One region of the Streptomyces sp. NPDC058469 genome, then DNA from elsewhere that is predicted to be linked to it. Evidence: riboswitches for the same ligand, from Rfam matches in the RefSeq annotation. Region 1 holds a riboswitch; each other region holds the start of a gene.
The links. A riboswitch is a leader RNA that binds a small molecule or an ion and turns the genes downstream of it on or off. The one in region 1 is predicted to bind cyclic di-AMP.
Positions count from the first base shown of each region.

Region 1 (3,180 bases):
ACAGTTCTTCAACTCTGTGATCTTCACGTGATCTCCGTGGCATTAACTTGTGACAAGTGATCGACTGTGGATACGTTCACCTACCAGCGCGGCGACCCGCACCACCCCCGCACCGCCCGCCGCGCGCTCCCCCCGCTGTCACGCGAAAGGCCTCCGCATGCTCTCCGGGAACGGTCGTCACCGTCGCCCCCGTCAGGCTCCGGCTCTGCTCGTCGCGGCCGGCGTGACCGGCTCCGCCATCGCCATCCCGCTCCTGGGCGCCGCCTCCGCGAACGCCGCCGACGGCACCACCTGGGACAGGGTGGCCAACTGCGAGAGCGGCGGCTCCTGGAGCGAGAACAGCGGCAACGGGTATTACGGCGGCCTGCAGATGTCCCAGGACGAATGGGACAAGTACGGCGGCCTCGCCTACGCCCCGAGCGCCGATCTGGCCAGCCGCTCCCAGCAGATAGCCGTCGCCGAGAAGGTCCTCGACGACAAGGGCACCTCCGCCTGGACCACCTGCGCGCTGCTCTCCGGCCTCACCACGACCTCGGGTTCGACGAACGTCGACACCGGCCTCGCGAGTGACTCCCCGTCGTCCACCCCGACCGACTCGTCCGACTCCGGCTCCGGTTCTTCTGACTCGTCCGACTCATCCGCTTCCTCCGGGTTGTCCGACTCCGGCGTCACGGACTCGAATTCATCCGATTCGTCCGGTAACTCCGGCGGCGACTCGTCGACCAGCCCCTCGCCCACCGCGTCGGACAACTCCGCCAAGTCCGACAAGTCCGCCACTCCTTCGTCCGGTAACGACTCGGTCGTCGCTTCCCCGAAAATTGACGAATCGGACAACCCGGCCCAGGCGGTGGGCAAATGGAGCCTCGTCGACACCGGTGCGCTCGATGATTCCGGCGTGCAGGCGAGCGGTCAGCAGAGTGCCGGGAAGCATCGCGGGGCCAGTGCCGAGGAAAGTGTGTCGCCGCAGACCTACACCGTCCGCGCCGGCGACTCCCTCGCGTCCATCGCCGACTCCCTTGGCTTCGACGGCGGATGGCGTGCGCTCTACGCCGAGAACAAAAAGGTGATAGGCGCCGATCCGACCCAGATCGCCGCCGGTCAGACCTTGGACGTCGGTACGGAAACGGGCGAAAAGTAGCAAGAGAACAGCGGGAGTTCGCGTCACGCTTCGAGTTGAATGTCCGGTTTGGTGAAAGTGTGGGATGAGTCTCAGAAGCCCTGATCGTCTTTGAAATCCCGCGGCTTCCCTGTCTACGGTCAAGGCCGCTCGTCACCACGAGCATCCGGTTGCCGCAACGCCGAGTCCTGCCAGCGGCCTCCGGGAACAGTCGTCGCGTAAAGCGCCGTAGGCAGGAGCGGGGGACCCAAGGTAAGCGCCGGGCCCGGGGGTTGAGAGACGACCGGAACCGGCTAGGGGTGAAGTCGCGCCTCGTACGAGACGTACGAGACGCGGCCGGGCAACTCACACGGCCCGAACCCGACAGCTCACCTCGCAGGCGTCGGTGAGGGGATCTTCCATGCTGTTTTCCGGCAAGGGCAAGCACCGCCGCCCGTCCAAGGCCACCCGCGTCGCCACGCTCGCCGGCGTCACCGGTGTCGCCATAGCCGCCCCGCTCATGGCGGTCGGCAACGCCTCCGCCGCCACCGCGTCCGAGTGGGACACGGTCGCCAGCTGCGAGTCCGGCGGCAACTGGTCCATCAACACCGGTAACGGCTACTACGGCGGCCTGCAGTTCTCCGCCTCGACGTGGGCCGCGTACGGCGGCACCGCCTACGCCTCCACCGCGAACCAGGCCTCCAAGTCCCAGCAGATCTCCGTCGCCGAGAAGGTTCTCGCCGCCCAGGGCAAGGGCGCCTGGCCCACCTGCGGCACCGGCCTGTCGGGCGCCGCCTACTCCGGTGGCAGCTCCTCCAGCTCCAGCTCGAACAGCAGCGGCAACAGCTCGTCGAGCAGCAGCGGCACCACCGACCGCTCCACGTCCGACACGACGGCCTCCCGCTCCGCCGAGCGCCCGGCCGCCAAGAAGACCGTCTCCACCCCGACCGGCAAGAAGGTCAAGAAGGGTGACGGCGAGTACAAGGTCGTCAAGGGCGACACCCTCAGCTCCATCGCCGAGAAGCACAAGGTGAAGGGCGGCTGGCAGCAGCTGTTCAAGCTGAACAAGGACATCGTCGACGACGCCGACTTCATCTACCCGGGCCAGCAGCTCCACCTGAAGTGACAGCGCGCCTCTGACGCCGCGCCGCTGACACTCGGCTCGTAGCTGAACCACAGCGCCCTCACATCCGCGGTGTCCATCATGGAGACCTCGTGAGGGTCACCCCCGTCCCCCACGGGCTCCCCGCTCCGGTGCGTGTTCCCCCGTACGCACCGGGGCGGGGTTTTTTCATGTCCGTCGCCCGGCTTGCTGTCCGTTACTTGGCCCGCTGCTTGCGACGACTCTTTGTTCCGTTCGGAAACAATTTACTCTCGGTTCTGTCCAACAGACGGCCGACCGGATGGCCAATCGCCCGGAGCCGGTTAGGCTCGTCTCGCAGAGCCGCTGCGGTACTGCCGTAGCCGCGTCAGATCCCAAGAAGGAGATGCTCGTGCCGTCCATCGACGTCGTCGTAGCCCGGGAAATCCTGGACTCCCGAGGCAACCCCACGGTCGAGGTCGAGGTCGGCCTCGACGACGGCAGCACGGGTCGTGCCGCCGTTCCGTCCGGCGCCTCCACGGGTGCCTTCGAAGCCGTCGAGCTGCGTGACGGTGACCCCAACCGCTACGGCGGCAAGGGTGTCGAGAAGGCCGTCCTCGCCGTCATCGAGCAGATCGGCCCGGAGCTCGTCGGCTACGACGCCACCGAGCAGCGCCTGATCGACCAGGCGATGTTCGACCTGGACGCCACCGACAACAAGGGCTCGCTCGGCGCCAACGCCATCCTCGGCGTCTCCCTCGCCGTCGCGCACGCCGCGTCCGAGGCCAGCGACCTCCCCCTCTTCCGCTACCTCGGTGGTCCGAACGCGCACCTGCTGCCCGTTCCGATGATGAACATCCTGAACGGCGGCTCGCACGCCGACTCCAACGTGGACATCCAGGAGTTCATGATCGCCCCGATCGGCGCGGAGTCCTTCTCCGAGGCGCTGCGCTGGGGCGCCGAGGTCTACCACACCCTCAAGAAGGTGCTGAAGACCAAGGGC
Region 1 covers NZ_JBHXME010000048.1:12,755-15,934, forward strand. The annotation lists gene ACFWP5_RS21455 (transglycosylase family protein) at 158-1,138, shown strand; cyclic di-AMP (ydaO/yuaA leader) riboswitch at 1,332-1,514, shown strand; gene ACFWP5_RS21460 (transglycosylase family protein) at 1,518-2,222, shown strand; gene eno (phosphopyruvate hydratase) at 2,584-3,180, shown strand, end outside.

Region 2 (3,180 bases), on a different contig from region 1:
GAGGCGATCGGGGCCGCGACCGTGGGCTGGGCGGCGAGCCAGGCCAGGGCCACCGTGGCGACCGGGGCGTCGTGGGCCTGCGCGACCTCGTCGAGGGCGGTGAGGACCTGTTGCCCGCGCTCGGTGTTCAGGTGCTTCGCGGCGCCCTCGGCACGCGGGCTGTCGACCGTCGTACCGGGGCGGTACTTGCCGGTGAGGAAGCCGGAGGCCAGCGCGAAGTACGGGACCGCGGACAGGCCTGCCTTCGCGGCGAGCTCGCTCAGCTCGCCCTCGTATGTGCCGCGCGAGACCAGGTTGTAGTGGGGCTGGAGGGCGACATAGCGCGCCAGGCCCTCGCGCTCGGAGAAGTCGAGGGACGCCCGGAGGCGCTCCGGGGTGATGTTGGAGGCGGCGATGTGCCGCACCTTGCCCGCCTTCACCAGCTCGTCCAGCGCGCCGATGATCTCCTCGACCGGCACCTCGACCTTGTCGAAGTGGGTGTAGTAGAGGTCGATGTGGTCGGTGTCCAAGCGGCGCAGGGAAGCGTCGGCGGCGGCCTTGATGTTGGCGGCGCTCAGGCCCGGGAAGTCGGGGTGCTGGCTGACCTTGGTGGCGATGACGACGTCGGAGCGGTTGCCTCGGGCCTTGACCCACTTGCCGATGATGGTCTCGGACTCGCCGCCGTGGTTGCCCGGCGCGAACGCCGAGTACGAGTCGGCGGTGTCGACGAAGTTGCCGCCCGCGGCCGTGTACGCGTCGAGGACGGCGAAGGAGGCCGCCTCGTCGGCGGTCCAGCCGAAGACGTTGCCGCCGAGGGAGAGCGGGAAGACCTCGAGGTCGGACCGGCCCAGCTTGCGAAGAGAAGTCATGACCCTCTTCAACAGCCGGACCGGAACCGGATATTCCAGACGCTCAGGGGTTGAGGCCCTTGCTGCGCAGCCAGGGCGCCGGGTCGCTCGCGGTGGCGGCGCCGTTGATGTGCACCTCCAGGTGGAGGTGCGGCCCGGTCACGTTGCCGGTGGCGCCCACGCGGCCGATGACGTCGCCGGTGGCGACCTTCTGCCCGACGCTGACGTTGATCGAGGACTGGTGGCAGAACCACAGCTCGGTGCCGTCGTCGAGGGTGATGATCGTGCGGTAGCCGTACGACCCGGCCCAGCCCGCCTCGGTGACCGTGCCGCTGTGCACGGCCTTGATCAGCGTGCCGGTGGGTGCGGCGAAGTCGAGCCCGGTGTGGTAGCCGGAGGACCACATCGATCCGGCCTGGCCGAAGGTGCCGGTGATCGTGTACGAGACGACCGGCAGCGTGTACTGCTTGGCGAGCGCGGCGAGCTTCGCGGCCTCGGCCTTCTTCTTGGCGGCGGCCTCCGCGGCCTTCTTCGCGTCGGCGGCCTTCTTCGCGGCGTCCTTCTCGGCCTTGGCGGCGGCGTCGTCGACCTGCTTGGCGACGGCGGCCTCGACGGCGGCCTTCGACTTGCCCTCGACCTGCACCTGCTGCGACTCGGCCTGCGCCATGATCCGGTTGCGCAGCAGCTCGCCCGCGTCCGAGGCGCCCTTGGCGGTCTCGGTGGTGGTCACGCCGACGCTGCTGAGCGCGGTCGCGGAACCCTTGGGGGTACTACTGGACGAGTCGTCCAGCAGATGACCCACCGAGGGCAGGTCGGGCAGGGAGATGGAGACCGGCGGCTTGCCGGTGTTGGCGCTGGCCATACCGCCCGCGCTGACGGCGGCTATGACACCGACGCCCAGGACGGTGGAGCTGCGGGCGAATCCTCCGCCACCACGCTGCTTGGCGACACGGTGCTTGCCGCGGTTGGGAGGAACGGACTCCGCGCTGGGATTCCACTCCTCCCAGGGGCCCTCGTCGGGGCGGAAACCGCCGTAGACGACAGGGGCTTCTGGGGCAGCCTGGTTGGACGCCACGTGGGCGTGCTCCTTTCCTTCCTTCTCGCCTACCGGGTTAGCTGACGGGTTCGGAGCAGGAAGGTCTCCTACGCGCGTAAACCTGCCGTGTCGCCACGGCTGTCGACGAGCGATTCACCCCAAGTGGTGGTTCCCCGGTTCCCTCGCGGGATTCGGCGCGTGCGCACGGAGCTGTCTCTTGTGACGGCTGGGACGACCGCGCTGCGTTATCGAACGTTAATAGACACGGGCGCCCGTTTCCAAGCTGTTCGGCTTGATCATTAACCTTTCCTTGCTGGACGAACGGCCCACCACCGGCGAAAAACGGGCGAGTTGGCCAAGTCTCGGAATTTCCACAGGTACTGACGGCATGTCAGTTGTTATGCGGAGGGCTCTCACCCGGTCACCACCGGTGACAACCGCCGTAGTTGCCTGTCTACGGATGCCGTACGGCGATCATCGCCATGTCGTCCGTCATCCAGCCCCCGGAGTACCGGCGCACCTCCTTGGCGAGGATGCCGAGCAGCGCCTCGGGACTGCGGAAGGTCCGGCCGGCCAGCCGCGCCCCGGGGTCGTAGAAGACGCCGTGGGAGTCGCGCGCCTCGGACAGCCCGTCGGTGTGGACGAGGAGGGTGGCCCCGCCGGGGAACGCGAACTCCTCGGCGCGGTCGGGCCAGACCCCCAACTCGCCCATGCCCAGCGGCAGTGCGGGCTCCTGGACCTGCAACGTGCGCACGGTGCCGTCCTCGTGCAGGAGCAGCGGCGGCGGATGGCCCCGGTCGACGATCCGTACGACGCCGTCGCCGTGCGGGAGTTCGGCGAGGACGGCCGTGGTGAACCCCTCGAACGCGTCGAGCCCGTCGCGCCGGGTGCCCTCGCGTGCCAGCGCCCGCTCCAGCCGCTGGGCGACCGCCTCCAGGGTGGCCTCCTGCTCGGCGGCCTCCCGGAACGCCCCGATCACCACGGCCACGGCGGCGACCGCGCCCATGCCCTTGCCGCGCACGTCGCCGACGACCAGCCGTACGCCGTGCGGGGTGTCCTGCACCGCGTACAGGTCGCCGCCGATGAACGCGCCCTCCTGCGCCGCCTCGTACCGTGCGGCGATCTCGAACCCGCCGATCCGCTCGGCCGGTTCGGGCAGGACGGCGCGCTGGGCGGCCTCGGCGATCTCGCGCGCGGAGGCGAGCTGTTCGCTGCTGCGGCGGACCAGGAGGTTGATGAGGACGGCGAGCACGGCGACCGTCGCCACGGTGATCACCTCGGTGACCGCGTCGGTGTGGAAGACGATGCCGAGCCTGA
Region 2 covers NZ_JBHXME010000066.1:12,256-15,435, forward strand. The annotation lists gene ACFWP5_RS26315 (aldo/keto reductase) at 1-848, opposite strand, end outside; gene ACFWP5_RS26320 (M23 family metallopeptidase) at 892-1,902, opposite strand; cyclic di-AMP (ydaO/yuaA leader) riboswitch at 1,914-2,070, opposite strand; gene ACFWP5_RS26325 (PP2C family protein-serine/threonine phosphatase) at 2,318-3,180, opposite strand, start outside.
Region 2: another riboswitch for cyclic di-AMP. It lies ahead of ACFWP5_RS26320 (M23 family metallopeptidase); the one in region 1 lies ahead of ACFWP5_RS21460 (transglycosylase family protein).

Region 3 (3,180 bases), on a different contig from region 1:
CCAGGGAGCGCAGATCCTCGCTGTTGCCCCGCCTGGCGCGCTCCTGGCCCAGCCTGACGAGGCCGCGCAGCACCTTGAGGTGGGCCTCGGTGCGCCGCTGGGCGGCCCGCGAGGCACCGAGCGGCTCCAGCAGCATCCGCATCTCCAGCAGGTCGGCGGCCTCCTGCTCGGTCGGTTCCGCGACGCACGCGCCCGCGTGCCGCCGGGTCACGACGAACCCCTCGGCCTCCAGCGTGCGCAGGGCCTCCCGGACGGGGACGCGCGAGACCCCGTACCGGCGCGCGAGGAGTTCCTCCGTGAGCCGGCTGCCGCGCTCGTAGACACCGGCGACGATGTCGTCCCGGATCGCCGTGCATACCGAGTGCGCCGGAATACGCATGTCCGACCTCCGCCTTAATCCCCGTGAAACGTCGACGATTGACGTGTGTTCCGTGACTCTATTGCAATGAGCGGGAATTTCCGATGGCGGGCCGGAATCCATGGATATTTTTTGGACAGGAGGGCTCCGGAAACACCGAAAGCCCCGGCCGGGCGGGCCAGGGCTTCGGGAAGTGCGGCGCTGAGTCGTCAGACGTTCACGCCGTGCTGGCGGAGGTAGGCGACGGGGTCGACGTCGGAGCCGTACTCGGCGGTCGTGCGGGCCTCGAAGTGGAGGTGCGGTCCGGTGACGTTGCCGGTCGCCCCGGAGAGGCCGATCTGCTCGCCCGGGGTGACCGTCTGGCCGACGGAGACACCGATGGACGACAGGTGGCCGTACATGGTGTACATGCCGTCGGCCATCTTGATCACGACCTGATTGCCGTACGAGCCGCCCCAGCCGGCCTCGACGACGGTGCCGGAGCCCACCGCGTGCACGGAGGTGCCGGTCGAGGCGTGGAAGTCGATGCCCGTGTGGGCACCGGAGGACCACAGGGAACCGCCGGTCTTGTAGCCGGTGGAGACGTACGAGCCGGTGACCGGCGCGACGAAGGTGTTGAGCTTCTTGCGCTCGGCGGCGCGGGCGGCGCGTACCTCGGCCTCGCGCTCCGCCTTGGCCAGTGCGGCGGCCTTGGCGCGGGCCTCCTCCTTGGCGGCCTGCTCGGCCGCGGCCTGCTGCTGGGCGGCGGCCTGGGCGTCGATCTTCTCGGCGACGGCGTCGCCCATGGCGATGACGGGGGTGAGACCGGTCTGTTCTACGGCGGGCTCCGCGGCGAACGCGGGGGCGCTCGCGAGGGTGCCGACGACGCCGGTGGTGGTGAGGGCCGCGACACTCGCGACACGAACGGTGGTGCGGTGGGTCCGGCTCGGGCGACGGTGCTTCCCGGTGGCGCGGGTGAACGCCATGAAGTGGCTGGTCCTTTCCTTCCTTCTCGCCTACCGGGTTAGCTGACGGGTTCGGAGCAGGAAGGTCTCCTACGGACCCCCTCGCTACGCGCGCGGGCGTCCGATTCACCCCAGGGACTCTTGTGGGTCCCCGGCTCCCCTGGCTCGCGCCGTACGGGGACTCGGCGATGGCTGTCCGGTGCCACGAGTGCGGCGCGGTGCCTGACGGACAGCCGGACCGACGCTAAGGGGGGCAACTTTCAATCCCCAAACGGATCACGGTTTTTGTTGCGCATGCCACAGGGCAGACAGGCAACCTCTCCCCCAATTCGGACAATAGGGGGCCCTGGTGACGCTTCAGTCACCAGGGCCCCCACGCGCGCGTGCCGCTGCTCGGCTCTCTACACGTCGTCTACTCGGCCGGGACGACGGTCACTTCGCCGATGCCGAGAGCCTCCACGGGCTCCTTGATCTGCTCCGCGTCGCCGACGAGGATCGTCACCAGACGGTCCACCGGGAAGGCGTTGACGACCGCCGCGGTGGCCTCCACGGTGCCGGTCGCGGCGAGCTGCTGATACAGCGTCGCCTGGTAGTCGTCGGGCAGGTGCTGCTCGACCTGGTCGGCCAGCGTGCTCGCGACGGCCGCGGCGGTCTCGTACTTGAGCGGCGCCACCCCGACGAGGTTCTGTACGGCGATGTCCCGCTCGGCGTCGGTGAGTCCGCCCTCGGCGAGCTTGCGGAGCACCGTCCACAGGTCGTCCAGGGCGGGACCGGTGTTCGGGGTGTCCACGGAGCCGCTGATGGCGAGCATCGAGGCGCCCGTGCCGTCGGGTGCCGAACGCAGCACCTGGCCGAACGCCCGCACACCGTAGGTGTAGCCCTTCTCCTCGCGCAGGACGCGGTCCAGGCGGGAGGTGAGGGTGCCGCCGAGGCAGTATGTGCCGAGCACCTGGGCCGGCCACACGCGGTCGTGCCGGTCGGCTCCGACGCGGCCGATGAGCAGCTGCGTCTGGACGGCGCCGGGACGGTGCACGATCACGACGCGCCCGGTGTCGTCGGCGGTCACCGGCGGCACGGGACGCGGCTGGGCGGAGGAGCCCGTCCACGAGCCCAGGGTCTCGGCGAGCAGCGTGTCCAGGTCGATGCCGGTGAGGTCGCCGACGACCACGACGGTGGCCGTCGCGGGGCGCACGTGCCGGTCGTAGAAGGCGCGTACGGCCCCGGAGTCGATCTTCTGGACGGTCTCCTCGGTGCCCTGGCGCGGGCGCGACATGCGCGAGGTCGCCGGGAACAGCTCCTTGGAGAGCTCCTTGGCCGCGCGGCGGGACGGGTTGGCCGTCTCGTGCGGGATCTCGTCGAGGCGGTTGCGGACCAGCCGCTCGACCTCGCTGTCCGCGAAGGCGGGCGCCCGCAGCGCGTCCGACAGCAGACCGAGGCCCTTGGCCAGGCGCGAGGCCGGGACCTCCAGGCTCAGGCGCAGTCCGGGGTGGTCGGCGTGCGCGTCGAGGGTGGCGCCGGAGCGCTCCAGCTCGGCGGCGAACTCCTCGGCGGAGTGCTTGTCGGTTCCCTCGGAGAAGGCCCGCGCGGTGATCGTGGCGACACCGTCCAGGCCGGCCGGTTCGGCGTCCAGGGGCGCGTCCAGGAGCACCTCGACGGCGACGACCTGCTGGCCGGGGCGGTGGCAGCGCAGCACGGTCAGGCCGTTGCCGAGGGTCCCGCGCTCCGGGGCCGGGAAGGCCCACGGCCTGGCCTCGCCGGCCTGGGGCTGCGGGTGGAATTCCATCGTGGCGAGCTCGGTCACTTGGCCGCCTCCTCGTTCTCGTCGGTGGCCGCGGCCTCTGCTTCGTCGTCTTCGTCTTCGTCGTCCTCGTCCGCGAT
Region 3 covers NZ_JBHXME010000110.1:8,592-11,771, forward strand. The annotation lists gene ACFWP5_RS35305 (GntR family transcriptional regulator) at 1-379, opposite strand, end outside; gene ACFWP5_RS35310 (M23 family metallopeptidase) at 568-1,323, opposite strand; cyclic di-AMP (ydaO/yuaA leader) riboswitch at 1,337-1,500, opposite strand; gene ACFWP5_RS35315 (M16 family metallopeptidase) at 1,715-3,103, opposite strand; gene ACFWP5_RS35320 (M16 family metallopeptidase) at 3,100-3,180, opposite strand, start outside.
Region 3: another riboswitch for cyclic di-AMP. It lies ahead of ACFWP5_RS35310 (M23 family metallopeptidase); the one in region 1 lies ahead of ACFWP5_RS21460 (transglycosylase family protein).

Region 4 (3,180 bases), on a different contig from region 1:
TCGTCCTCGTCGCCCCGCACCCGCACCGGCGGTGGGCCCGCCTGCCGGGGCACGGTCGTCGTGTCTCTGTCGACGCTACGACCGTGTCCCAGGATGCACCACTCGTACGGGTCAACGACGCGGTTGGCCGGGAGTGTCGCGGGGTGTGCGGTCAGGGCCGGGAAATGCCCGGCCCCGATCGGATCAGGCGGGCCGTACGGCGCCCCGGATGGCGGCGGCACCGGCGTGGAAGATCGATTCCTCGCGGATCGGCGTACCCGGGCTCGGCGCGTGGATCATCAGGCCGTTGCCGGTGTAGATGCCGACGTGGTCGATGCTGTCGTAGAAGAAGATCAGGTCGCCGGGGCGGATGTCCGTGAGCGGGACGAGCGCGCCGGCGCCCGACTGTTCCTGGGCGGTGCGCGGGAGAAGGACGCCCGCGGCCTTCCAGGCGGCCTGGGTGAGGCTGGAGCAGTCGTACGCGTCCGGTCCCGCCGCGCCCCACAGGCACGGCCTGCCGATCTGCGCGCGGGCGAAGGCGAGCGCGGTGCTGGTCTTGCTGTGCGTGTTGGGGTCCTGGAGTGCGGCGGGTACGGCCGCGGCGGGTGCCGGGCTGACGGTCGGGGCCGCGGGGAGAATGATCTCCGGGGCCATCGTCGGAGCCGTGGGCAGGGTGAACTCGGGGGCGACGACCGGGGCCGCGGCGAAGGAGACCTCGGCGGGGGGTGCGGTCGGCTGCCACTCCTGCTGCGGCGGGCGCCAGTCCGGTTCCGGTGTGGTGTACCAGGTGGGCGGGCCGGTGGGCTGCTCGGGCACCATGGGTATCTGGCCGGTGGACCAGGTCGGCTGCTCGGTGACCATGGGCATCTGACCGGTGGACCAGGTCGGCTGCTCGGCCACCATGGGTATCTCGCCGGTGGACCAGGTCGCCTCTGGGGCCGGCCAGGAGGTTTCCGGGGTCGGCCAGGGGGCGCTCGCCGGGGCGGGTTGTTCGGAGCGCGGCGCGGCGATGTACGGGAGCAGCTCCAGGTCCGCGGTGAGCGGGTCGAAGACCGGCGCCGGGGCGGCCGCGAGGGCGAACTGCTGTGATTCCACGACGGGCGCGAGCGGCACTTCGATGGCGGGCACGGGCGGCAGGTCGAGGACGGTCGCCTGCGGCATCTGAGCCATCTGAGGCAACTGGGGTGCCTGCGGCGCGGCGGGCGGCAGCGCGGCGATGGGCCCGGCGGTCAACTCCGCGACAGCGGCGGTGAGTTGCGGGGCTGCGAGTTCCGGTACGGAGGTCCCCGCGGTCAGTTCGGCCACGGCGCGGCTGGGCTGCGCTTCGAGTGCTCGGCCGCCGCCTTCGGGCTCGGGGCGTCGTTCGGGGCGCTCCGGCCGAGCTGCCGCCGGGCGGGCGGGAGTCCTGCTGGGCGGGAGGATCGCCGGTACGGTCGGGCCGAGTTGGGCGCGGGCCCGGTCGAACCACTGCTTGGTGACCGCGTCGAGGGCGGGGTCGGAAGGACGCGACGCGCTGGGACGGGGCTCGACACGCTTGCGCGGGCCCCCGGACATCTTGCGCGTGGCGTTGTAGTTTCCGGTGGCCGTCTCGGCCCTGTCGTAAAGGGAATTGATCCGCCGCTGGACTTCGTCACGGCTGGGTCGGTCGTCCACGGTCGGGCCACTGCCTCCGGTGCGCGTACTTCGTTCTGCCGGCATGGCAGACGTGCTCCTTCCGTATCGCGCCTACCGAGTTAGCTGTCGGGTTCGGGCGTCGATCACGGAAGGTTTGCCCTACGGCCCTTGCCCCGACGGGCAGTTGGACCGATTCACCCCAAGTCGGTTGGGTCCCCGGCTCCGGCTGTCGCGAGCGACACACCGGATTCGGCGCAAGCCATGCGGCCCGGCGCTGCTCGCCGGAGTAGGTCGTACGGCCTGAGCGTCAACTTAGCCAACGTGTGTGCCTCGTGTGAAGGTTGAAGCGCGATATGTCCGATACGTTTTTGTGACCTTTACCTCTCCCGGACATGTACCAGGGGTCATGAGCCCGCCGAGCCTGGTGATCCATATGAGGTCGCTATGAATTTTTGAGGCGGTTGAACACACTGGGGTCCGGCTCCGTATTGGGACGGGGGATTTCCATGCCGGGACGATCCGGGCCGACCGATACGTGTAGGAGCAACTTCCTTGGCACGCAACACGCGCAGACGCCCCACGGGCGCACGACGCGCGACGATGGCAGCAGTCGCCCTGATGCTGGGCGGCGGAGGACTGGTGGCGGCGAACGTCTACGCGTCGGCGTCCGAAGGTGGTTGGGGCGGTGACTCCACCAAGCAAGGGTCTCCGGACGCGGCGTCGGGAGGCGCCACGATCGACTGCCCGGACATCGGCACCCAGCTGACGACGGTCCCCGACGAGGCGAAGACCGAGGTCGACGCCCAACTCGCGCTTCTGGACCAGCAGATAACCGAGGCCTACCAGAAACTGAAGGACTCGACGGAGTCCATACGCCAGGACGCCTCCTTCGCCGACAACGCGATCATGAATCCGTTGAAGGAGAAGCGGGCGGCGACCATCGGGCGGATCGACGACGCCATCGCGCGGGTCGGGGACCGCCCGGAGGGACTCGACGCGCTTGCCGGCTGCACACTGATCGCGCCCAAGGACGGGTCCGACGGCCAGGGCGGCGGCGCGAGCAGCAGCGCCAGCGCCAGCGGCGGCGACCAGAGCGGCCAGGACCAGCAGGGCAACCAGCAGTCCACCAACGGGCCCGTCGCCTCGGACTATGCGGACATCACCTCCGTACAGCCGAACGTGAACACTGCGCAGGACCAGGCCGACGCCTCCCGCGGCACGTTCGTCACCGCCTGCGGGGTGAACGAGAACGGCCTGTTCAACTCCGACAACGTGATCGTCGCCCCCGGAGTCACCAACGGCGCCCACCACTTCCACGACTACATCGGCAACCAGTCCAACAACGCCTTCGCCAGCGACGACGTCCTGGCAAAGGCCAACACGAGCTGTGAGAACCCGGGCGACAAGTCCACGTACTACTGGCCCGTGTTGCGCCTGCAGAACGGCAAGCAGGAGCGGGACGCCAACTCGCCCGGCGGCGGCACCGAGGGCAACTCCGGTCAGATCGTCACCGCGAAGGCCGCCACGCTGACGTTCGTGGGCAACCCGAAGACCAAAGTCGTCGCGATGCCGCGCCTCCTGCGCATC
Region 4 covers NZ_JBHXME010000230.1:1,090-4,269, reverse strand. The annotation lists gene ACFWP5_RS48580 (NlpC/P60 family protein) at 184-1,677, opposite strand; cyclic di-AMP (ydaO/yuaA leader) riboswitch at 1,686-1,858, opposite strand; gene ACFWP5_RS48575 (DUF1996 domain-containing protein) at 2,194-3,180, shown strand, end outside.
Region 4: another riboswitch for cyclic di-AMP. It lies ahead of ACFWP5_RS48580 (NlpC/P60 family protein); the one in region 1 lies ahead of ACFWP5_RS21460 (transglycosylase family protein).